DNA from 4 places in the Luteibacter sp. P4_D7_3 genome. Region 1 is predicted to be linked to each of the others. Evidence: predicted binding sites of a transcription regulator. Region 1 holds the regulator's gene; each other region holds the start of a gene.

Region 1 (2,198 bases):
CATGCTCGAGGGCGAGTGCCGCATCGAGGACCTGATCCTCCAGGCGCCGCATGGCCTGAAGGTGATTCCGGCCACGTCCGGGGCGCGCCGCATGGCCCAGCTGCCGAYCATCGAGCACGCTGCCGTGATCCGCGCGTTCGACGAATACCCGATCGCCCCCGAGTACCTGATCGTCGATACCGCCGCCGGCATCTCGGACAGCGTGTCCATGTTTGCCGCCGCTTCCGACGAGGTGGTGGTGGTGGTGTGCGACGAGCCGGCTTCACTCACCGACGCCTATGCCCTGATCAAGGTCATGAGCCGCGAGTTCGGCGTGAACCGCTTCCGCATCGTCGCCAACATGGTCCGCCACGCCCAGGAAGGCCGCCAGTTGTTCGAGAAGCTGTCCCGGGTGACCAACCGGTTCCTGGATGTTTCCTTGGATTTCATGGGGATGGTCCCGCACGACGAGTACCTGCGTCAGGCTATCCGCCGCCAGTCGGCCGTGGTCGACGTCTGGCCGAGCAGCCGATCTGCCGTCGGATTCAAGAATTTGGCCAGGTCGGTCGATACATGGGGTGAACCCGAACCCCGTGCTCAGGGTCGCATCGGCTTTTTTGCCGAGCGGTCTCATCTGGGAGGAGGGCTGCCACTGTGAGCGTTGCGACCGAATACCTTGAAGTCACGCGAATCCCGGCGGATCAACTGGTACGAACCCACGCGCCGCTGGTGCGCCGGATCGCCTATCACCTGATGGGTCGGCTGCCGCCAAGCGTGGATGCGAACGACCTCATGCAGGCCGGAATGATCGGACTGCTCGAGGCAGCAAGAAATTACTCGCCGACTCGCGCGGCCAGTTTCGAGACCTATGCGGGTATCCGCATACGTGGCGCGATGCTGGACGAACTGCGCAAGACGGACTGGACCCCGCGCTCCGTGCATCGAAAGTTGCGCGAAGTGGCTGAAGTAACGAGGCAGATCGAGAACGAAACGGGTGGGGATGCCGAAGACYCCGAGGTCATGAAGCGGCTTGGTATCGACGCCATGGAGTACAACCAGATTCTGGCCGACGCGGCGAGCGCGCGGTTGCTCAGCCTTACGGCGCCGGAAGGCGACGAAGGCGCGGCGATCGATGTCGCGGACCCCGACGCCGCGGGTCCGGAAGGGATCTTCGAGCAGGACGGCTTGCGCGATGCGCTGGCGCAGTCCATCGATGGCCTGCCCGAGCGCGAGAAGCTGGTGATGTCGCTGTACTACGATGAAGAGCTCAACCTGAAGGAAATCGGTGCGGTGCTGGGTGTGAGCGAATCGCGGGTGTGCCAGATCCATGGCCAGGCCCTGATCCGCCTCCGCGCACGCATGACGGGTTGGAAAGAAAAGCATTGACGGCATTACGGTGCCGTCGCCGGTAAGAACGCGCAGTCAGGCGGAGACGAGTTTTGGACAAGAACATGAAGATCCTCGTGGTGGACGATTTTTCCACCATGCGACGCATCGTCAGGAACCTCCTGGTCGAGCTGGGATTTACGAACACCCTCATCCAGGAGGCTGAAGACGGCAACGCGGCGCTCGTGATGCTGCGCGCCCAGCCCTTCGACCTGGTGGTGACCGACTGGAACATGCCCAACATGACGGGCATCGAGCTGCTTCGCGCTATCCGCGCGGATGCCGCGCTGAAGTCGATGCCGGTGCTGATGGTGACGGCCGAGAACAATCGCGACCAGATCATCGCCGCGGCGCAGAGTGGCGTGAACGGCTACGTGGTCAAGCCGTTCACGGCGGTCACGCTGAAGGAAAAGCTCGACAAGATCTTCGAACGACTCGCCGCGGCTGCGGGCTAAGGGAATGACAATGAACACCATGCTTACCGCCGGCCACGAGGTCGTTCCCGAGCTGCGCGAGTTGCTCGACGCCGATGACAGTGTTGCCTTCGAACAGGCGCTCGACCGCCTGCTGCGCAGCCGCGAACAACACCTGTTCCTGGCCCTGGGCCATCTCGCGCGCGATCTCCACGAGTCGGTCCGCCGCCTTGCCTCCGACATCTCCAGCGATGGCGTGCCGGGCAACATGAGCGATGCGCGCAAACACCTGCGCGACGTGCTCGAAATGAGCTCCCAGGCTGCCCACCGCACGCTCGACTTCAGCGACAAACTGCGTCCGCAGGCACAGGCGCTGGCCAAACAGGCCGACGAAGTGCTGGTCATGGACCACGCCGATCC
Region 2 (2,198 bases), on a different contig from region 1:
ACCGACGCCTGGATCGAAGTGCGTTTCGAGCAGCCGGTGGCATTCAATACGTTGTGCATCGTCGAAGCGGTGGGCGCGGAGGGATACGGCGAGACGAGTCGCATCGCCAGCTACAAAGTTGAAGTGGAGCGCGATGGTGCGTGGGTCGCGCTGGTGTCGGGTGAGAAGCCCTCGCACTACCAGTTCCATGAGGTGCCTCGGACCACGGCCAGCCAGGTGAGGTTGAGTGTGACCGGGCAGCAGCCAGGTATTACCGAGTTCGGCATTTACGATGAACCGCGCGGGTGAGGTGGCATGGTCACGCCCTTTGAAACCAACGGCTTGCCACCATATCGGTACTCTGAGGCTAGCCGCCGGGAGGTGACCCATGGCAACCGGATGGGCGGGCGATACCGCCGTGCAGGACCAGATCGACGCGACCATCGAGGACGCGGTGAAGCGAGCGCGCAGCCACCTGCCGAAGGGGCCGAGCCTCGAGCGTTGCGAGGAATGCGACAAGCCCATTCCCGAAGCACGCCGCAAGGCGGTGCCCGGCGTGCGGCTGTGTGTCGCCTGCCAGGAACAGGCCGATCGCGATAACGCCAGTTTCAGCGGCTACAACCGCCGCGGCAGCAAAGACAGCCAGCTGCGCTGAAACCTCTAGACTATGCCGTTCCCCACACCTGCACGGACGACCCGCGCGATGCTCGAACATGTGATCCTCGCCCGCCACGGTGAGACGGAATGGAATATCGCGGGCCGCGCGCAAGGGCGGGCCGATAGTCCACTCACCGCCGCAGGCATCGAGCAGGCGCAGGCTCTGGGTCGCAACCTCGCCGCACAGGGCGTTGAGCACATCGTCTCGTCGACACTCGGTCGCGCATTGCATACCGCCGAAGTCGTTGCGGAGATCATCGGCTGCGAAGTCAGCGTCGACGAACGCTTCGTCGAGCGCGCCTTTGGTGAACTCGAAGGCCGTTTCGTCGCGGAGGCGCTCGTTGAGAACGCGCAATGGGCAGAGGTGGTTCGCGGTCACGATCCGCTCGCTGCCGCCGGCGGCAGCGAATCGTTGAGCGATGTCGCACAACGCGCACTGCCGGCCCTCGAGGCCCTCCATGTGCTGCCTTATCGCCGCGTCGCCGTCATCACGCATGGTCATTGCCTGACGGCGCTCCTCGGCGCACTGCGCGGCGGCGGCGACTACGCGAGCTATCGCCATGGCAACTGCGCGTACACCCCGCTTACCGTCGCTAGTGAGGCCTATGTGGTCGACCGCTGGAACGTCGACAGCCAGGTGCTCGTCGGCGCCTGATTGCCGCGGCGGACGACGACGCGTAACGTCGCTTGTAATAAAAGCGAAATAACTGATTGCAAACGGTTTTTCTAAAGTATTGTCGCGCTCGGCCGTTACCCCTCGCAGTTCCCCGGCCCTCCGATGACGATGCCTATGAACACCCCTACCGGCGGTCGCGAACCGTCGCTGATCGAGCAGGCCCTGGCGGGAGACTCGCTGACGGCGGTTTTCCAGCCGGTGATTCGTGTGGATACGGGTGAAGTGGTGGCGCACGAAGGGCTGATTCGTTCGTCCTTGCCTCACTTCAACCTCACCCCGCCGGACCTGCTTGACCTTGCGCGCGCGCGCGGGCGCCTCGGCGAGTTCGAGCTCGCGGCGGCGCATTGCGTCGCCACGAGCTTTGCGGCGCGTGCGCTCACCGGTCGCCTGCTCGTGAATCTCAGTGCCCAGGCGATCATGCAGGACGGCGTACGTGCCGAGGACGTGCTCGAAGCACTCTCCATTCCGGGCTTCGACCTGGGCAGGGTAACGATCGAAATCACCGAACGCGACATCGTCGATAACCCGGCGAGGCTGGCCCACGCGCTCGGCTTCCTGCGCGCACGCGGCATTCGCGTCGCGCTGGATGACTTCGGTAACGGGCATTCGAACTTCGAGATGTGGAACGAGGTGCATCCGGAAATCGTCAAGATCGACCGCTACCTCATCAACGGCCTGGCACACAGCGTCGAGCGCCTCGCCATTGTGCGTGCCCTGATCTCGGTGGCTGAAACGCTGGGCGCGGAGCTGGTGGGTGAAGGTGTCGAGGAAGAAGCGGACCTTCTCATGCTTCGTGAGCTCGGCATTCCCTATGCGCAGGGCTTCCTGATAGCGCGGCCGTCCCCCGGCTCGACCATCGAGGCACCGGCGAACGTTATCGCTGCGC
Region 3 (2,198 bases), on a different contig from region 1:
CGATGTCACGCAAGGCGACCGAGGACCGCTCGACCAGCGCCGCACCAACCTCCACGCGTTCGCCGCTTTCGGCGATCAGGCCCTTGATCTCGCGCGACGCTGCCGCGCTGGACTGGGCCAGCCGGCGCACTTCCGCCGCCACCACCGCGAAGCCCCTGCCCTGCTCGCCGGCACGTGCCGCTTCCACGGCGGCGTTGAGGGCGAGCAGGTTGGTCTGGAAGGCGATCTCGTCGATCAGGCCAACGATGTCGCCGATGCGCCGACTGGAATCGCCGATCTCCCGCATCGCTTCCATGGCTTCGCCAACCACGGCGCCGCCCTTCTCCGCCTCGCCCCTGGCGTGACGCGAGAGACGGTCGGCCGCGTTCGCGTTCTCCGCATTCTGCTTGACCGTCGCCGTCATTTCTTCCATCGATGCCGCGGTTTCCTCGAGGCTGGAGGCCTGCTCCTGCGTACGATGGGATAGATCGTCGTTTCCCCGGGCGATCTCGGCGGATGTCGTGGCAACCACGTGCGCGCCCTGCTGCACTTCGGAAACGATGGAGGAGAGGGTGCCGCGCATACGCTCCAGTGCACCCAGCAGGCTGGCCGGTGCGTATTCGCCGCCGTCGTTGCGCAGGTCGCCGCCGGCGATGCGGCTGGCGATCTGCACTGCGTCGCGCGGTTCGCCGCCCACCGTGGCACGGATGCTGCTCATCGACAGCCAGACCACCAGCAAGGCGAGCGCCGCGATGGCCGCGGACTTGAGCAAGTCCTTTTCCAACTGGGCCCGGAAAGCGGCATCGATGTCGTCGAAGTAGGCACCCGAGATGAAGTGCAGGTCCCAGGGTTTGTACCAGCTCGAGTAACTTATCTTGTCTTTCAGCTCGTTGGTCTTGGGGATGATCTGCGTGTATCGCGTCATGCCGTGGCCGTCCTTCGTATCGGCGTCGAGCATGGCCACGTACTGATGGAAGCCCTTGCCGTCCACGTCGTCACGAATGTTCTTGCCGATATCGGCGGCGCGCAGCGGATGCATGCGCATGGTCAGCGCCGAATCGAAGGCGAAGACGTAACCGGTGTTGTGGGACCAGCGCATGGCCTGGATGTCATCGAGTGCGGCGATGCGCGCTTCGAGATCGCTCGTCTGTCCCTTCTCCGCACGAGCGTGGTACGCGTCCGCGATGGCGATCGCCGCCGTCACATGTTGCTCCAGCGTATTGGCGAGGTCCGCCATCTGCACGCGGCGGCTTTCGATCCCTGACATGACCGTCTGGCCGACAAGGCCCAGCACCAGCACGGTCATGACCATCCACACCCGCGTGTTCAACGTCGTGCGGCCGAACCAGTTCTTCAATGCGGACATGGACCGTCACCCTGCTCTACTTCCCCGTCTATGCATTAGCGGCGGGAAATCGCAGGTCTTTACGGCACTTTTATGAACAAGGCAGGAGCCGATTCATCGGCGATGCCTACGGAGCGGACAAATGATGGTCGCCCGACCCGACGACCGCGTCCGACCGCCCCGGCAATCCCACCACCGCCTCGGCCCCCACCGGCACATGCACATCCAGTTCCACCCGTCCGTCCACCTTGCGCCAGGCCACCGAGGCCTCGCCATAAGGCGTCATCACGGCGGCGGAGGCATGGTCCAGCCAGGCGGTAGCGGCCGGCCGTACCTCGATACGCTGCCAACCCGGCGCCAGCGGCCGCAGTCCGGCGACGTCGCCGAACAGCCAGTCGTCGACGGTGCCGAGGAAATAGTGCCCCCGCGAACGCGACGCCAGCTTCCAGTGCTCCCACAGGCTGGTCGCCCCGTTGTCTCGCCAGTAGCCCCAGCTGGGAAACGTGACCTGCGTCGCGATACGCCAGGCCTCATCCACGTGACCGGTGGACGTGAGCACGGGGAGGATGATCTTGGTTGCCAAGGCACCCGTATCGAGATGATCGCCACGAGCCTTCGCATCCGCCGCCACACCGGCGGCAACGCGATCGCGCAACCCGTCGGGCACCAGTCCAAAGGCCAGCGCCAGCAGGTTGTGGGCCTGCCGGTAGCCCTGGTCGCCGTCGCCGCGATAACGGCCGGCCGCGCGATCCAGGAAGTGCGCATTGAAAGCGTCCCGCACAGTATCCGCCTGCGCATCGAAGCGAGCCGCCCGTGTCGTGTCGCCCAGCACACGAAGCATCCCGGCGGTCACCCGCTGCATCCGGTACAGGTA
Region 4 (2,198 bases), on a different contig from region 1:
CGTCATGCGCCATGCGGACGCGGGGTATGAGGATGCGATTGCTTGTGCGAAGGAGCAGGGGTTGAACCTGCCGATGGTAGGGTAGAAGCATCGCCGCTGAAGCGGCTCCCACACGAGACCTGTGCAGGCCTCACTGTGGGAGCCGATTCATCGGCGATAGGGTGCTCGCCTCAGCACTCATTGGGTGCCAGCCTCAGCGCCCATTCGCCCAGGCCGCCGTATACCGCTCCGGATAAATCCGCTCCAGCCCCAACACCTTCGGCCGGTCATTGATCGCGATATAAGCCGCATCAGGATTCAGCCGCATATAGTCCTGGTGATAATCCTCAGCCGGGTAGAACGCCTTCAACGGCGTCACCTGCGTCACGATCGGCGCGGAAAACGCATGGGCCGCCGTCAGCTGGGCCACATAGGCATCAGCCACCTTCTTCTGCTCCGGCGTGGCATAGAACACCGCCGAACGGTACTGCGTGCCGGAATCCGGACCCTGGCGGTTCAGCAGGGTGGGGTCCTGGGCGACCGAGAAAAACACCTGCAACAGCTGGCCATAGGTGACCTGGGCCGGGTCGTACACCACGCGGACCGACTCGGCGTGGCCGGTGTCGCCGTCGCTCACGTCGTCGTAGTTCGCGTGGGCTGCGTCGCCTCCGGAGTAGCCGTTGCGGACGCTCTTCACGCCACGGACGTGCTGGAATACGCCTTCGACCCCCCAAAAGCAGCCGCCGGCGAACACGGCAGTGGCCTCGCCGGGCGCCGCAGCGGTGTCGACGGTGGGGGCGGGCAGGCGAATGCCTTCGTCGCGGGCAGAGGCCGCGGAGCAAGCCGTAAGCGCGATCAGGAGCGGGGCGAGCAGGGAACGGCGGTTCATGCGGATCTCCGATGGAGGGGGCCTGCTGGATGAGACCGGGGGAACGTCAGGAATCTGACAGGGTTCCCGGCTACAGTTAGCGGCGTCCCGGCCGATATAGGACCGACGACCGTGGGTTGGCTGGGCGGGCGCGGATTCGGCAAAATGGCGCGCTCTCGGTATCGATGGAGGCAGGGGAAACGTGGCGTACGACCTGGTAGAGAGACGCGTATTCGTGACCGATCTGGAGATCGGCATGTATGTCAGCCGTCTCGATTGTGATTGGTCGGACACGCCCTTTCCGTTGCAGGGGGTGCCGATCGCCTCTCGAGAGGACATCGAAGCGCTGCGGCGTTTCTGCAAGTACGTCTTCGTCGACCTGCACCGCCGCGTCACGCCAGCGCGCGTGTCGGCGGCCGCGCCCGTGCGCGCGGCGACGCCACGCCCGGCCCTGAATACCCGCCTGGTCACGCGGCACAGCTACTCCGATACCGCCTCCTTCGATGACGAGATGCCGCGCGCCCGCGAAGCGTTCGACACCGTGGCGAGCTTCGCCGAGCGCATCGTCGAGGATATTCAGGCCGGCCGCCCGCTGGATCCGAACGCCCTGGAAAACGCCGTGCGGCCCATGGTGGAGAGCGTGCTGCGCAGTGGCGACGCCTTCTTCTGGATGCAGAGCCTGCGCCAGCGCGACAGCTACACCTACCAGCACGCCGTCGGCTGCAGCACGCTCGCGGCAGCCTTCGGCCGGCACATGGGCTTCGCCGACGACGCTATCGTCAGCCTCGCCGCCGGCGGCCTGCTGATGGACGTGGGCAAGTCGCAGCTGCCCGAGGAGATGCTCGAGCGGGGTGGTCCGCTCAACGACGCCGAGTGGGAGCTCGCCCGCCAGCACGTAAACGAAGGCGTGGCGATCCTCGACCATTCGGGGGTCGTGGATGCGGAAGTCCGCGACATGGTCCTGACCCACCATGAGCGTTTCGATGGGAGCGGCTATCCCCAGGGCCTGGCCGGCACCGCCATTCCACTGGCCGGGCGCATGGCGGCGATCATCGATACCTACCACGCGATGTCGACGCCGCGGCCTTATCGCCCGGCGGTTTCGCAACACCTTGCGATCCGACAGATCTACTCCGGTCGTGACCGGGAATTCCAGGGCGAGCTGGTGGAGCAGTTCCAGGCCTGCCTGGGCGTGTACCCTACCGGCTCGCTGGTTGAGCTCAATACCGGCGAAGTGGCCATCGTCATGGTGCAGAACCAGGCGCGCCGACTTCAGCCGCGCGTGGCCCTGCTCACGCGCACCGACAAGACACACCTGGACGAGTTCGTGATCGTGGACCTCATGCGACAG

Evidence for each region. The regulator FliA, encoded in region 1, starts transcription of late flagellar genes. The targets are predictions, from matches to a motif close to TAAAGTTTNNCNNNCNNNGGCCGATAA.
Region 2: the regulator FliA is predicted to act here: its motif matches at 1,364-1,390, upstream of AC1DSN_RS00465 (GGDEF domain-containing protein).
Region 3: the regulator FliA is predicted to act here: its motif matches at 1,381-1,407, upstream of AC1DSN_RS00355 (methyl-accepting chemotaxis protein).
Region 4: the regulator FliA is predicted to act here: its motif matches at 940-966, upstream of AC1DSN_RS16250 (HD-GYP domain-containing protein).

Annotation. Positions count from the first base shown of each region.
Region 1 covers NZ_JBFUIT010000022.1:14,538-16,735, reverse strand. The annotation lists gene AC1DSN_RS04250 (MinD/ParA family protein) at 1-637, shown strand, start outside; gene AC1DSN_RS04245 (RNA polymerase sigma factor FliA) at 634-1,365, shown strand; gene cheY (chemotaxis response regulator CheY) at 1,419-1,820, shown strand; gene AC1DSN_RS04235 (protein phosphatase CheZ) at 1,831-2,198, shown strand, end outside.
Region 2 covers NZ_JBFUIT010000002.1:18,485-20,682, reverse strand. The annotation lists gene AC1DSN_RS00480 (alpha-L-fucosidase) at 1-288, shown strand, start outside; gene AC1DSN_RS00475 (DksA/TraR family C4-type zinc finger protein) at 368-634, shown strand; gene AC1DSN_RS00470 (histidine phosphatase family protein) at 683-1,291, shown strand; gene AC1DSN_RS00465 (GGDEF domain-containing protein) at 1,427-2,198, shown strand, end outside.
Region 3 covers NZ_JBFUIT010000001.1:81,054-83,251, forward strand. The annotation lists gene AC1DSN_RS00355 (methyl-accepting chemotaxis protein) at 1-1,345, opposite strand, end outside; gene AC1DSN_RS00360 (family 78 glycoside hydrolase catalytic domain) at 1,452-2,198, opposite strand, start outside.
Region 4 covers NZ_JBFUIT010000223.1:1,598-3,795, reverse strand. The annotation lists gene hutU (urocanate hydratase) at 1-85, shown strand, start outside; gene msrA (peptide-methionine (S)-S-oxide reductase MsrA) at 194-868, opposite strand; gene AC1DSN_RS16250 (HD-GYP domain-containing protein) at 1,050-2,198, shown strand, end outside.